2 regions of the Mesorhizobium sp. P3_B5 genome follow, and region 2 is predicted to be linked to the other one. Evidence: riboswitches for the same ligand, from Rfam matches in the RefSeq annotation. Region 2 holds a riboswitch; the other holds the start of a gene.
What was found. Region 2 has a riboswitch for S-adenosylmethionine ahead of AC1DVW_RS08575 (O-succinylhomoserine sulfhydrylase). Riboswitches for the same ligand answer to the same signal wherever they lie in the genome.
Positions count from the first base shown of each region.

Region 1: another riboswitch for S-adenosylmethionine. It lies ahead of metX (homoserine O-acetyltransferase MetX); the one in region 2 lies ahead of AC1DVW_RS08575 (O-succinylhomoserine sulfhydrylase).

Region 1 covers NZ_JBFUGR010000007.1:198,307-205,648, reverse strand. Annotated here, with positions in the region: gene AC1DVW_RS19740 (PfkB family carbohydrate kinase) at 1-255, shown strand, start outside; gene AC1DVW_RS19735 (prephenate/arogenate dehydrogenase family protein) at 407-1,342, opposite strand; gene hisC (histidinol-phosphate transaminase) at 1,348-2,457, opposite strand; SAM riboswitch at 2,612-2,689, shown strand; gene metX (homoserine O-acetyltransferase MetX) at 2,763-3,932, shown strand; gene metW (methionine biosynthesis protein MetW) at 3,991-4,605, shown strand; gene AC1DVW_RS19715 (Stf0 family sulfotransferase) at 4,607-5,380, shown strand; gene AC1DVW_RS19710 (glycosyltransferase family 2 protein) at 5,628-6,563, shown strand; gene AC1DVW_RS19705 (DUF1194 domain-containing protein) at 6,590-7,342, opposite strand, start outside.
Region 2 covers NZ_JBFUGR010000002.1:759,445-766,786, forward strand. Annotated here, with positions in the region: gene AC1DVW_RS08550 (acetylornithine transaminase) at 1-527, shown strand, start outside; gene argF (ornithine carbamoyltransferase) at 545-1,456, shown strand; gene AC1DVW_RS08560 (Hsp33 family molecular chaperone) at 1,552-2,583, shown strand; gene apaG (Co2+/Mg2+ efflux protein ApaG) at 2,776-3,168, opposite strand; gene AC1DVW_RS08570 (ceramide glucosyltransferase) at 3,378-4,532, shown strand; gene AC1DVW_RS08575 (O-succinylhomoserine sulfhydrylase) at 4,563-5,753, opposite strand; SAM riboswitch at 5,811-5,888, opposite strand; gene AC1DVW_RS08580 (2'-deoxycytidine 5'-triphosphate deaminase) at 6,032-7,126, shown strand; gene AC1DVW_RS08585 (ABC transporter substrate-binding protein) at 7,219-7,342, shown strand, end outside.

The DNA of each region.
Region 1 (7,342 bases), on a different contig from region 2:
ACGGGAACCTGGTGGTTCGACCGCGCGGCCGGCACTGTGTGCCATATCGCGGCGCCGAGCATCAAAGCGGTGGATACGCTGGCCGCGGGTGACGTGTTTCACGGCGCCTTTGCCGTCGGGCTGGCGGAAGCCATGCCGATCGAACAGGCCCTACGCTTTGCCAGCGCCGCCGCCGCGCTCAAATGCCTGCGCTTCGGCGGCAGGCTCGGCGCGCCCGACAGGGCCGAGACGCTGGCGATGATGGCGGCGACGTGACCGACATCCGGACAAGGCAAAGGGAGCTGAGATTCAGGTCAGGCCGAGTCGAAAATGGTTGATGCCGAGAAGCGGAGCGGAGCGTACTTTTGGGTACGTGAGCACCGGAAGCGCAGGTATCAGCCATTTGCAGGCCGGCCTCACCTGAATATCAGCTCCCTTTGGGGTGCTCGACCGCCTGGCGACCAAAGTCCGGCACATCGATGTCCTGGCCGGCCTCGATGATCGAGCGGCGCACGGCGCGGGTGCGGGTAAACAGGTCGAACAGTTTGTCGCCGTCGCCCCAGCGGATCGCCCGCTGCAGCGAAGCGAGATCCTCCGAGAACCGCGCCAGCATTTCAAGGATGGCGTCCTTGTTGTGCAGGCAGACGTCGCGCCACATGGTCGGGTCGGAGGCGGCGAGACGGGTGAAATCGCGAAAGCCCGAGGCTGAATATTTGATGACTTCGGACTTGGTCACCGACTGCAGATCATCCGCGGTGCCAACGATATTATAGGCGATGATGTGCGGCAGGTGCGAGACGATGGCCAGCGTCATGTCGTGATGCTGCGGGTCCATCGTGTCGATGTTGGAGCCGCAGCGCCGCCAGAATTCCGATAGCTTTTCCAGAGCCACCGGATCGGTGTCGGGCAGCGGCGTGAAAATGCACCAGCGGTTCTCGAACAGATCGGCGAAGCCGGCATCCGGTCCCGACTTTTCGGTACCGGCCAGCGGATGGCCGGGAATGAAATGCACGCCGGCAGGCACATGCGGCTGCATCTGCGCGATGACGGATGCCTTGGTCGAACCGACATCGGTGAGGATGGCGCCGGGCTTCAGCGCCGGCGCAATTTCTTCCGCCACCGCGCCGGAAGAGCCGACAGGCACGGAGACGATGACCAGGTCGGCATCGCGGACCGTTTCGGCCGTCTCCGTGCTGTAGGAATCGCCAAGACCAAGCTCCTGCGCCCGCGCCAGCGTCGCGGCGCTGCGGGTCGAGATGGAAACGTGACGGGCCAGGCCTTCGCGGCGAATGACACGGGCCAGCGACGAGCCGATCAGCCCGATGCCGACCAGCGCGATCTTTTCGAACATCGGTGAGGTCATTTTTTCTAACTTTTCAGAAACGTCGAAAGGGCGGCAATGACGCCGCGATTGGCCTCTTCGGTGCCGACGGACATGCGCAGCGCGTTGGGAAAGCCATAGCCGGAAACGCGCCGCAGAATATAGCCGCTCGCGGTCAGATAGTCGTCCGCGGCCGCCGCCGAATGGGCCTTGTCCTCGGGAAAATGGATGAGGACGAAATTGCCGACGCTCGGCGTCACCCGCAGCCCAAGCCGGGTCAATTCCCCGGTCAGCCAGGCCAACCAGGTCTCGTTGTGCACCACGCTGCGTTGGACGTGGTCGCGGTCGCGGATCGCGGCAATGCCGGCCTCGATCGCCGTGGCGTTGACGTTGAAGGGACCGCGTATGCGGTTGATCGCGTCGACAATGTGCATCGGCGCGTACATCCAGCCGATCCTGGCACCGCCAAGGCCGATCTTGGAGAAGGTTCGGGTCATCACCACGTTCTCGGCGCTGCCCACCAATTCGATGCCGGCTTCATAATCGTTGCGGCGGACATACTCCGCATAAGCCGCGTCCAGCACCAGCAGCACATGCTTGGGCAGGCCGGCATGCAGGCGGCGCACTTCCTGGAACGGCACATAGGTGCCGGTCGGGTTGTTGGGATTGGCGAGGAAAACGATCTTTGTGCGCGCCGTCACCGCGGCAAGAATCGCGTCGATGTCAGCGCGGTCATCGGTTTCCTTGACCACAACCGGGACGGCGCCGGCTGACTGGATGTAGATCTTGTAGACCATGAAGGCGTGTTCGGTGATCACGGCTTCATCGCCGGGCGCCAGATAGGTCTGCGCCAGCAGGCCGAGGATCTCGTCGGAACCGTTGGAACAGATGATGTTGGCCGGGTTGAGGCCATGCACTTCGGCGATCGCCTCGCGCAGGCGCCTGGCGGTGCCGTCGGGATAGATATCGAGCTTTCCGGCAATCTCCCGCGCCGCCTCTATCGCCTTTGGCGACGGCCCGAGCGGGTTCTCGTTCGACGACAGCTTGTGGACCTTGGCGACACCGGCGGGCGCCGTGCTTTTGCCCGGTACATAGGCTTCGATGTCCATGATGCCCGCGCGCGGGGTTGGACGTGCCTGATCCGGTCTCTGGTTCATCTTCGCAATATCCGTCGAGAATATTTCGGCTGGCGAGAACACTTCCGCCGGCAAGCCGCAGCGGAAATACAAGCCGTGGCCCGGAATGTCGAGAGGTGGCAGTGGCGCGGACGGCTGGCCGTTGACGGCGGGCCGCGCGAGTTCTAGAAGGGCGCAACAGTTCCGTGGTGATTTGGCCGGTCGGCTTGCAGCCACGTTAAACAACTTGCTAAAGGGCCGTTTGCATCCTGTAACCGGCTTTGCGACGGCAATGCCGGTTTTTTGTTGTCCGCGACCGGCCGGACGACCGATGTAAGAGAGATGTGATGGCCGCTCTGCGCGCTGGAAAAACCAACAACGAGGCCGACGCACCGTCGAGCCCGGTGTTGCGTTTCGGCGCCGACAAGCCGCTCAAGCTCGACGCTGGCACGCTGCTGTCGCCGTTCCAGATCGCCTACCAGACCTACGGCACGCTCAACGACGCGCGCTCCAACGCCATCCTTGTCTGCCACGCGCTGACAGGCGACCAGCATGTCGCCAACACCAATCCGGTGACCGGCAAGCCCGGCTGGTGGGAAGTGCTGATCGGCCCGGGCAAGATCATCGACACCAACCGCTTCTTCGTCATCTGCTCCAACGTCATCGGCGGCTGCCTCGGTTCCACCGGCCCCGCCTCGACCAATCCCGCCACCGGCAAGCCCTATGGGCTCGACCTGCCGATCATCACCATTCGCGACATGGTGCGCGCGCAATTGATGCTGGTCGACCATTTCGGCATCGAAAAGCTGTTTTCGGTGCTCGGCGGCTCGATGGGCGGCATGCAGGTGCTGGAATGGGCATCGAGCTATCCGGAACGCGTTTTCTCGGCGCTTCCGATCGCCACCGGCGCCCGCCATTCCTCGCAGAACATCGCCTTCCACGAGGTCGGCCGGCAAGCGGTGATGGCCGATCCGGACTGGCATGGCGGCAAATATTTCGACTTTGGCGCGCGCCCGGAAAAGGGGCTGGCGGTGGCGCGCATGGCCGCCCACATCACCTATCTGTCGGAGGCAGCACTTCACCGGAAGTTCGGCCGCAATCTGCAGGACCGTGAAGCACTGACCTTCGGTTTCGATGCCGACTTCCAGATCGAGAGCTATCTGCGCCACCAGGGCATGACCTTCGTCGACCGCTTCGACGCCAATTCCTATCTCTACATGACCCGTTCGATGGACTATTTCGATCTCGCCGCCGACCATGGCGGACGGCTGGCCGATGCCTTTGCCGGCACCAAAACCCGCTTCTGCCTGGTGTCCTTCACCAGCGACTGGCTGTTCCCGACCGAGGAGAGCCGATCGATCGTGCACGCCCTGAACGCCGCCGGCGCGTCCGTATCCTTCGTCGAGATCGACACCGACCGCGGCCACGACGCTTTCCTGCTCGACGAACCGGAACTGTTCGCTGCCATCAACGGCTTCATCGGTTCTGCCGCCCGCGCCAGGGGGCTCAGCGCATGACCCCGGAAAGTTGCAGACTTTCCGGATCAGGATCATGCGCCAGGCAAAAGGCGAAGCCATGAGCGTCAACCGCGCCCAGCGCGTCGACCTCGAAGTCGTCGCCGATCTCATCCCGCCGCTCTCGCGGGTGCTCGATGTCGGCTCCGGCGACGGGCTGCTGCTGGAATTGCTGCAGGACAGCAAGCAGGTCGACGGTCGCGGGCTGGAGCTGTCGCAGCGTGGCGTCAACGAATGCGTGGCGCGCGGCCTCTCGGTCATCCAGGGCGACGCCGATAAGGACCTCGAATTCTATCCCGACAAGGGCTTTGATTTCGTCGTCCTGTCGCAGACCTTGCAGGCGACCCGCAACCCGAAGCTGGTTCTCGACGAGCTGCTCAGGATCGGCAACCGCGCCATCGTCTCCTTCCCCAATTTCGGCCATTGGCGGGTGCGGCTGTCGCTGTTCCTCAATGGCCGCATGCCGGTGACCAAGGACCTGCCCTACTCCTGGTACGACACGCCCAACATCCATTTCTGCACCATCCGCGACTTCGTCAATCTGTGCGACGAACTCGGCGCGACGGTCGAAAAAGCGACGGCGCTCGACGGCAACGGCCAGAAGATCGGCCTGTCGATGCCATGGTGGTTCTGGAATTTCTTCGGCCAGCAAGCGGTGTTTTTGTTGAAGCGATAGCATGATCGCAATGGACTTCTTTCGACATCCAACGCCCGTTGAAATCCCGCAGGACATCCTGTCCGGCATAAAGGCGGGAATTCTGGTCTGTACTTCACCGCGCAGCGGCAGCAATCATCTTGCTGGATTGATGGCATCGGCCGGGCTTGGCCATCCTCTGGAATGGTTTGGTGGCCGCAGAGTGCTGGAATTGCCGGGCTATCCTCGGGACCCCCGCGCCCAGCTTTTGCGTGTATTGACGGACGGGCGGTCTTCTTCGGGAATTTACGCAGTCAAACTGTTCGCAAGCCAATTCTCCCAAGTCGCCAAGAGACTGGACCTGCCGGCCAGCCTCCCAAACTTGCGATACGTCCGCTTGACGCGCCGAGATCTCATTGGCCAAGCAATCTCCTGGACACGCGCCCGTCAAACCGGTCGATTCCGCTCCACCGAAGTCGCTCAGAGGACACCACGCTACGATGGCGCCGCGATTGCCGAATCGCTTGACAATATCTCGATGGAAAATCTGTCATGGGATGTCTGGCTTGCGAAAAACGGATTGCCCTTCCTTTCGCTGACCTACGAGCAAATTCAGCAAGATCCGCGGGCAAGCCTCGAGCAAATTGCACGCTTGGTGGATGTGGAGCCTCTCTGGGAAACGAACCTCGAGTCAGGCCTCGAAATCCAGCGCGACACAATCAATGACGAATGGAGAGAGCGTTTTCTGTCCGAATACGCCGACCCTTCAAGCTTCCGGCACCGCAGAAATCGCATCCGTAGTTTGCTGAAGAAGTAGAAATAGCAGGCGCGATCGACCTCGATCGTGGGGGTCTGAAGCTTCCCCGGTCTGAACGCGGTGTTGCAATTGAGACGCTGGCTCGTGGAATTCGCCGTCCCGGACAGGCCCCGCATCAACACTTTGTGATGACACCATCGCTTCTTCTTTGTAGCGTTCGAAGCGAATGCGATTCCGGGGCGGGCATTAGAAGGCGACCATCCGAGCAATTCGATCCTCGCAGGACCCGGGGCATAGCGGAAGCGACATGCCCAGAAAGACCGATCGAGCGCCTCTCATCACGGTGATCACGCCGACCCACAATCGGCGCGATCAGGTTGTACGCGCCGTGGAAAGCGTGCTGGCGCAGAACGAGACCCGGTTCGAGCACATCGTCGTCGACGACGGCTCGACCGATGGAACGGGAGCGGCACTGGCCCGGATTCACGATCCGCGCCTGATCTATATCGGCGCCAAATGGCGGGGCGCCAATGCCGCCCGAAATGCCGGCATCGAGCGCGCGCAAGCGCCCATCGTCACCTTCCTCGATTCCGATGATGTCTACTTGCCGGACCGGCTGCAGCGAACGCTGGAGCGTTTCGAGGAAAACCCATCGCTCGAAGTGCTGATCAGTTCCTTCGTGTCGGTGAAGGGTGGCCGCAGCACCAGATGCGTCAACCGCGAAGCCTTCCTGGCCCGAAACGCGTTCGAAAGAGCTTTGGTCGCGCAGACCATATTCATCGCCGGCACCGCGATAACGGCCACGCGCGAATCGCTGCTGGCAATCGGCGGCTACGACAGCGACATTGTGCGCATGCAGGATCGCGAGTTGCTGCTGCGCTTTGCCCGGCGCGGCGGCGCGCTGCTGTCCGAGGATATCGACTGGAAAAAGTACAATTCGGAGAATTCGATTTCCGGCCGGCGTGACGGCTATGTCGAAGCCTACGCAAACCTGATGGGCAAGCACCCTTGTATCGTCGACCGCTATCCCGACATTCCCCCCTACATGATCGCGCGGCAGATCATCGCTGACGCCATAAAGGGCAGGGTTTCGCAGGCATTTGCCGGTTATCTGGCCAACCGGTCGGCCAAAACGCTTGGTTATTCGCTACCGCAGCTGGTGCGCGGCTACGTCGGCGGCCGGCGCTGGCGCCGCGATGTCTACGATGAATTCCGCGACAAGTATGGCGCGCGGCCGGCCTGAATTGTCACCCGAATAGCATTGCAGCTTCAGCGATCAAGTTCCGGAAAAAACGGGTCGGAATAGAACCGCCGGTCGCGCTCGCCCTGCAGACAATCGATCGGAGCTGCCGCGTCGATCCGGATCGTCTTGGGATCGGAAACGCCGCTCACCTCGAGAATCAGCTTGCGGCGTATGGCGGTCGCGAACTCGGACGCCGCGTAGATCGGCAGCACGAAGGAGCCGGGGCCGCCGGTGACGCACTCGGCATAATACTGGTCGAGATGGCTGAAGGTCGGCGACGGGCTGATCAGGATCGGCAGGCCGTTGATGACAATGCCCTTTGCCACCGCCGCGTCGCGTGTCGACGTTACGGGCACCCCGGTATTGTTGGGGCCATCGCCGGAAATGTCGATAACGCTGCGCGTCGCGTCGAATGCGGTTCCCTCGAACAGCCCGGCGCCGAAGGCCAGCGCGCCGGAAATCGAGGTGCCGCGAAAGCTTCGGAAGGGACGGGCTGCGATCTTGTCGGCGAAAGCGTTGGCGCTCTCGGCGCTGTCGATGACCTGCCAGGCGATGACACCATCGTCGCGGACGACGCTTGCCCATTCGAAATAGGCCAGCGCGACACGGCCCGTGCTGCCCGAACGCACAGCCTTGATGAAATCGGGGTGGCGCAGCGCCTCGACATAGCCGGCGCGCTGCAGGGCGAACTCCCTTTCGTCCATCGACTGCGAGATGTCGACCGCCAGCACCAGCTCGACATCCACGGCACTGGTAGGCGCGGCCTGCGCTGAGGCAGG
Region 2 (7,342 bases):
GAAAGCTGTTCGCCCATGAATGGGCGGGCGTCACTCCCGACCTGATGGCGATTGCCAAGGGCATTGGCGGCGGCTTCCCGATGGGCGCTTGCCTTGCGACTAACGAGGCCGCGGTCGGCATGACCGCTGGCGTGCACGGAACCACCTTCGGCGGCAATCCGCTGGCCATGGCGGTCGGCAACGCCGTGCTCGACGTGGTGCTGGAAGACGGCTTCCTCGAGGACGTCCAGCGCAAGGCGCTGCTGATGAAGCAGGGGCTGGCGAGTGTCGCCGACGAATTCCCCGATGTCATCGAAGGCATCAGGGGCACCGGGCTGATGCTCGGCCTCAAATGCGCGATGCCCAACACCAAGGTCAACATGGCCTTGCGCGACCAGCATCTGCTGGCGGTGCCCGCCGGCGACAACGTCATTCGCCTGCTGCCGCCGCTTACCGTCACCGACGCCGAGATCCACGAGGCGCTCGACCGCATCCGCGCCGGTGCCCGGGGCCTGGCCGACGCCATCGCCGCGGCTGCCGCGAAGTAATCCCGGAACCATTCCTGATGTCACTTCGCCATTTCACCGATCTTTCCGCCGTTTCCGAAGGCGATCTGCGCTTCATGCTGGACGACGCGGTGCTGCGAAAGGCCAGGCTCAAGGCCGGCGAGCGGACAAAGCCGCTCGAAGGCAAGGTGCTGGCGATGATCTTCGACAAGCCGTCGACGCGCACGCGCGTGTCGTTTGACGTCGGCATGCGCCAGCTTGGCGGCGAGACCATCATGCTGACCGGCACCGAGATGCAACTAGGCCGCTCCGAAACCATCGCCGACACCGCCAAGGTGCTGTCGCGCTATGTCGATGCGATCATGATCCGCACCACCTCGCATGAGCGGCTGCTTGAATTGACCGAGAACGCAACGATCCCCGTCATCAACGGGCTGACCGACGACACCCACCCTTGCCAGCTGATGGCCGACATCATGACCTTCGAGGAGCATCGTGGTCCGGTGGCCGGCAAGACCATCGCCTGGACCGGCGACGGCAACAATGTGCTGCATTCGCTGCTCGAGGCCTCGGCGCGGTTCCAGTTCAACCTGAATGTCGCCGTGCCCGAGGGCAGCGAGCCGGCGCAGAAACATATCGACTGGTCGAAGGCGCATGGCGGCAAGCTGAGCTTCACCCGCTCGCCCGAGGAAGCCGTGCATGAGGCCGATTGCATCGTCACCGACTGCTGGGTGTCGATGGGTCAGGAACATCGCGCCCGCGGTCACAATGTGTTCTCGCCCTATCAGGTCAATGCAGCCCTGATGGCGAAGGCCAAGCCGGACGCCCTGTTCATGCACTGCTTGCCGGCGCATCGCGGCGAGGAGGTGACCGACGAGGTCATCGACGGACCGCATTCGGTGGTCTTCGACGAGGCCGAGAACCGGCTTCACGCCCAGAAGGCCGTGCTCGCCTGGTGCTTGGGCGCTTGATGTGTCTGGGCGCTTGATCTGGGGCGGCGCGATGCCTATCTGCGCCGCATCACGCAAATCAAGCGCGTTTGGACGCATGCACCCCAGGGGGCGGCATGGCCGCGCCCTGGAGCTTTGTCATGTTGGAAACGCATCAAGTGACTGAACATCACCTCAAACTCGGCGAATTCGGCTATGCCGGCGACGATCACGTCGTGCCCTTCGAGGTCGGCCCGCTCGACGTGCGCGGCCGCACGGTCCAGCTCGGGCCGATGCTCGACGCCATCCTCAGCCGCCACGACTATCCCGAGCCGGTCGCCCGGCTGCTGGCGGAAGCCTGTGTGCTGACGGTGTTGCTTGGCACCTCGCTCAAGTTCGAGGGCAAGTTTATCCTGCAGACCCGCACCGACGGGCCGGTCGACATGCTGGTCGCGGATTTCTCCACGCCATCGGCCTTGCGGGCCTATGCGCGCTTCGATGCCGACCGGCTGGAAGCCTTGATCGCTACCGGCGAAACGTCGCAGCAGACGTTGCTCGGCAGCGGCGTTTTGGCGCTGACCATCGACCAGGGCGCCCACACGCAGCGCTACCAGGGCATCGTCCAGCTCGACGGCGAAACGCTGGAAGATGCGGCACGCACCTATTTCCGCCAGTCGGAGCAGATCCCGACCGATCTCAGGCTGTCGGTGGCCAAGCTGCTGACGCCAGGTCCTCGTGGCGCCCGTGAGCAGTGGCGCGCCGGTGGCATCCTGGCGCAGTTCCTGCCGCAATCGCCCGAACGCATGCGCGTGCCTGACATTTCGGGCGGCGACGGCGATCCGCGCGACGTGACGCATGAACCGGCCGACAATTCCTGGCAGGAACTGGTGGCGCTGCTCGGCACCATCGAGCCGACCGAACTGATCGACCCGACGATCGGCGCCGAGCGGCTGCTCTACCGGCTGTTCCATGAGCACGGCGTGCGCGTCTTCGGCGGCGTTCCAGTCGCCGACCAGTGCTCATGCTCCAGGGACAAGATCCGCGGCATCCTCGAGGGCTTTTCGGCGCAGGAGATCAAGGACAGCACCGAGGACGGTGGCATCCACGTCGCCTGCGAGTTCTGCTCGAAGCAGTATGACTTCGATCCGGCGGAGTTTGCGGCTCAGTAACCTCTCTTCCTTCTCCCCGTTCTACGGGGAGAAGGTGCCCGAAGGGCGGATGAGGGGCAGCGCGACCGTCGGCAAATGGCAGCGGCAATACACTCAGACGCGCTTGTACATGGAAGATAATCTCAGGGACCGGCGCCGCCCCTCATTGCCCTGCCGGGCATTTCTCCCCGTATTGAGACGGGGAGAAAGACGCTAGTTCACCGTCCGCCGTGTCCCTGGCAGATCCAGCGAAAACGCCGGGATGGCGATGTCGAACGTCTCGCCCCGCTTGTTGCGCATGGTGTAGTGGCCGACCATGATGCCGGACGGCGTCGAGAGCGGGCAGCCGGACGTGTATTGATAGCTGTCGCCGGGGTTGAGTTCGGGCTGGTCGCCGACAACGCCGGCACCGCGCACTTCCTCGACCCGGCCGGTGCCGTCGGTGATGTGCCAATAGCGCGACAAAAGCTGCACGAAATCGTCCGACTGGTTGTCGATGGTTATCTGATAGCCCCAGACATAGCGGTTCTCGGAGGGATCCGAGCGATCCTCCAGATAGAACGGCCTGACCTGCACTTCGATGTTGCGCGTAACGGCGCGGTACATGGGCTACTCCAAGGCAATGTGAGCGGAACTGTCGGCGCTCTCCCCGGCCCGGTCAACGACCTCAAGCGCAGGTGCCGACAAACAATGTCATTTAAGTGACACATGACAATGATGGTGTGTCCGGACTGTGCCGGGCGACTCAAGCGCTCTGTCGAACCGTTCAAAAATGGCTATTTGCGGCCGGCTTTTCCCGGAGTGACCAGATCTCGATGGAACTGACAGTCATAGCCGCAGCCCTGCTTTCGATAGCCCTGCTTCTTTCAAATCTCGCCGGCATCCTGCTCGCTTCATTCATGCTGAGACGGCGGCGCTCCATCGCGCCGCCCGCCGGCAAGGCGCCGGGGGTGTCGATCGTGGTCCCGGCGCGTGGCGTCGAGCCATTTACCGAGGAGACCCTGGCACGCGCCTTCTCGCTCGACTGGCCGCGCTATGAGCTGCTCTTCTGCGTCGCCCACGCCGACGATCCGGTGGTCAAGATGATAAACAGGACGATTGCCCGGGTTCCCGAGATACCGGCCCGGCTGCTGTTTGGCGATGACCGCATCAGCGGCAATCCGAAGCTCAACAATTGCGTCAAGGGTTGGGAAGCGGCCCGCCACCAATGGGTCATCCTTGCAGATTCCAACGTGCTGATGCCCATGGACTATGTCCAGCATCTGCTGGCGGCATGGCGCGACGACACCGGCCTCGTCTGCTCGACGCCGATCGGCTCGCGGCCGGCCGGGTTCTGGGCGGAGGTCGAATGCGCGTTCCTCAACACGCTGCAGGCGCGCTGGCAATATACCGGCGACGCGCTTGGCCTCGGCTTTGCCCAGGGCAAGAGCATGCTGTGGAACAAGCCGATGCTCGATGCCAATGGCGGCATCCGCGCACTGGCCGCCGAGATCGCCGAGGACGCCGCCGCGACCAAGCTGGTCAATGGGCTCGGGCTGCGCGTCAATCTTGTCGCCTCGCCCTTCGAGCAGCCGCTTGGCCAACGTAGTTTCGACGAAATCTGGTCGCGCCAGGCGCGTTGGGCGCGCTTGCGCCGCGTCACCTTCCCGCTGTTCTTCGCGCCCGAGATATTCACTGGCGTGGCGGTGCCACTGGTGCTGGCGCTGTTGGCGGCGGCGGGCGCCGGCTTCAGCCTGCCGGCAACCGCGCTCGCCGTGCTCGCACTCGCCTACCTGCCGGAATGCGCCCTGGCCTGGGGCAAGGGCTGGTACCTGTCGCCGCGCATGATCCCGGCGCTGATGGCGCGCGACGTGATGCTGCCCGCCCTCTGGGTGCGCGGCTGGCTCGGCGGCGCCGTCGACTGGCGCGGCAACGCGATGACCATCGGCACCAAGGCAGCCGAACTGGAAGAGACGCCGTCGGGCGCCTGAGCGCCCGCGCCTTGTCGTATCGGGCGAAGCCTATTTTGCCGACTTCAGCGCCTGCTCGATATCTGCGAGCAGATCGTCCGCATCCTCGAGGCCGACGGAGAGCCTCAGCGTTCCCGGCCCGATGCCGAGTTCGGCGCGCGCCTCGTCGCTCAGATTCTTGTGAGTCGTCGTCGCCGGATGGGTGATCAGGCTCTTGGCATCGCCGAGATTGTTGGAGATCAGCACGATGTCGAGCGCGTTCTGCAAGGCGAAGGCCGCCTGCTTGCCGCCCTTGACGTCGAGGCAGATCAGCGTCGAGCCACCCGACATCTGCTTCTTGACGACCGCCGCCTGCGGGTGGTCGGCGCGGCCCGGATAGATGACGCGGGCGATTTCCGGCCGCCCGGCCAGGAAATCGGCGATCTTGCCGGCGCTTTCGGTCTGCTGGCGCACGCGCAGTGGCAGCGTCTCCAGGCCCTTCAGCAGCGTCCAGGCGTTGAACGGCGACAGGCTGGGGCCGGTGTGGCGGAAATAGTCGTGCAGGTTCTCGTCGATCCACTTCTTGTCCGACAGGATGACGCCGCCGAGACAGCGTCCCTGGCCGTCAATATGCTTGGTCGCCGAATAGACGACGATGTGGGCGCCGAGCTGCAAAGGCTTCTGCTGCAAGGGGGTGGCAAAGACGTTGTCGACGATCAGCCGCGCGCCGATCGAATTGGCGAGCGCAGCAACTGCGGCGATGTCGATCACTTCCAGTGTCGGGTTGGTCGGGCTTTCCAGGAAGAACAGTTGTGTGTTCGGCCTCACCGCCTTTTCCCAATTGGCGATGTCGGTGCCGTCGACCAGCGTTGCCTCGATGCCGTATTTCGGCGCCAGCGTCTCGATCACCCAGCGGCAGGAACCGAACAGCGCGCGCGCCGCCACGATGTGGTCGCCGGCCTTGGCGCTGCACAGAAGGGCTGCGGTCACCGCCGCCATGCCGGACGCGGTGGCGCGCGCGTCTTCCGCGCCTTCAAGCGCGCACATGCGCTTTTCGAACATGTCGACGGTCGGATTGGCGTAGCGCGAATAGATGAAACCCGGCTCTTCGCCCTTGAAGCGCGCTTCGGCTGCCTGCGCCGTCTCATAGACATAGCCCTGGGTGAGGTACATCGCCTCCGACGTTTCGCCGAATTGGGAACGCAAGGTCCCTGCATGCACGAGTGCTGTCTGAGGCTTCCAGTTACGCTTCTTGGTGCTCATCGCTTTTGTTCCAGACACAAAAAAACCGGCCGCGAAAGTCGCAACCGGTCCATACGGCCTTGCGGCCCGACGGTCCTTTAGCGACTTGTTTAACGTGGCTGCAAGCCGACCGGCCAAATCACCACGGGATAACGACCCTTTAGACCTGCACCGCGCTTGCGTCAATTCCCGGCTTGATTAAGAGGTTTGTACCAAGCAGGTTCCGCAAAAGTGTTACACGGTTTTGCGGCAAGAACCTGCGACAAAAAAAGAGTCGCGGCCTTCAAGCGGAGCCAGCTTTGCGGCAGACCGGCATTCTTCCCGATCAGGATATTTCCGCGTTGTTCCAGTCGGGCGCGCTGAAGTCGCCGCGTGCGCTCGATGCCGACCAGATCCAGCCGGCCAGCCTCGATCTCAGGCTCGGCGCCAAAGCGTGGCGGGTGCGCGCTTCCTTTTTGCCCGGGCCGGGCCACAAGGTCGCCGAAAAGCTCGATCGGCTGAAACTGCACGAAATCGATCTCGCCGAAGGCGCGGTGCTTGAAACCGGCTGCGTCTACATCGTGCCGCTGCTCGAAGGCCTGGCGCTGCCTGCCGACATTTCCGCATCGGCCAACCCGAAGAGTTCGACCGGACGGCTCGACATCTTCACCCGGGTGATGACCGATCGCGGCCACGAGTTCGACAAGATCGCCGCCGGCTATGACGGTCCGCTCTACCTGGAGGTCAGCCCGCGCACCTTCCCGATCGTCGTGCGCACCGGCTCGCGGCTGTCGCAGATCCGCTTCCGCACCGGCAATGCGCTCTTGTCGGAGGCAGAACTGAGCGAACTCCACCGCGCCGAGATGCTGGTGGCCACCGAGCCGCCCAACATTTCCGGCGGCGGCATCGCGCTGTCGATCGATCTCGACGGCGACAAGGATGGGCTGGTCGGCTATCGCGGCAAGCATCACACAGGCCTTGTCGATGTCGACAAGCGTGCCGCCCAGGATGTCGTCGACTTCTGGGAGCCGCTCTATAAGCGCGGCGCTGGCGAACTGGTGCTCGATCCCGACGAGTTTTACATACTGGTGTCGCGCGAGGCGGTGCATGTGCCGCCGCTCTACGCCGCCGAGATGACGCCCTTCGATCCGCTGGTCGGCGAATTCCGCGTTCACTATGCCGGCTTCTTCGATCCGGGTTTTGGCCATTCGGCATCAGGCGGCACCGGCAGCCGGGCGGTGCTCGAAGTGCGCAGCCACGAAGTGCCGTTTATCCTCGACCATGGCCAGATCGTCGGGCGGCTGGTCTACGAGCACATGCTGAAGCGGCCGCAGGCGCTCTACGGCACCGATCTCGGCTCCAACTACCAGGCGCAAGGCCTGAAGCTGTCCAAGCATTTCCGCGCCGCGCGCTGATCTTCCTTGTCACCGTGAGACCTTGCCTGACCCGGAGCGCCATGCTTGGCTGTGCCGACCGTCATGATGACTTAACTGCAAGGGGAACAAGAATGCGGATTTCGAGATGGATCCTATCGGCGGCAAGCGCCGCCATGTTGGTCATTGCTGCCGGCTCCTTTTCGGCACAGGCCGCGGAGAAACTGAAGATCGGCACCGAGGGTGCCTATCCGCCGT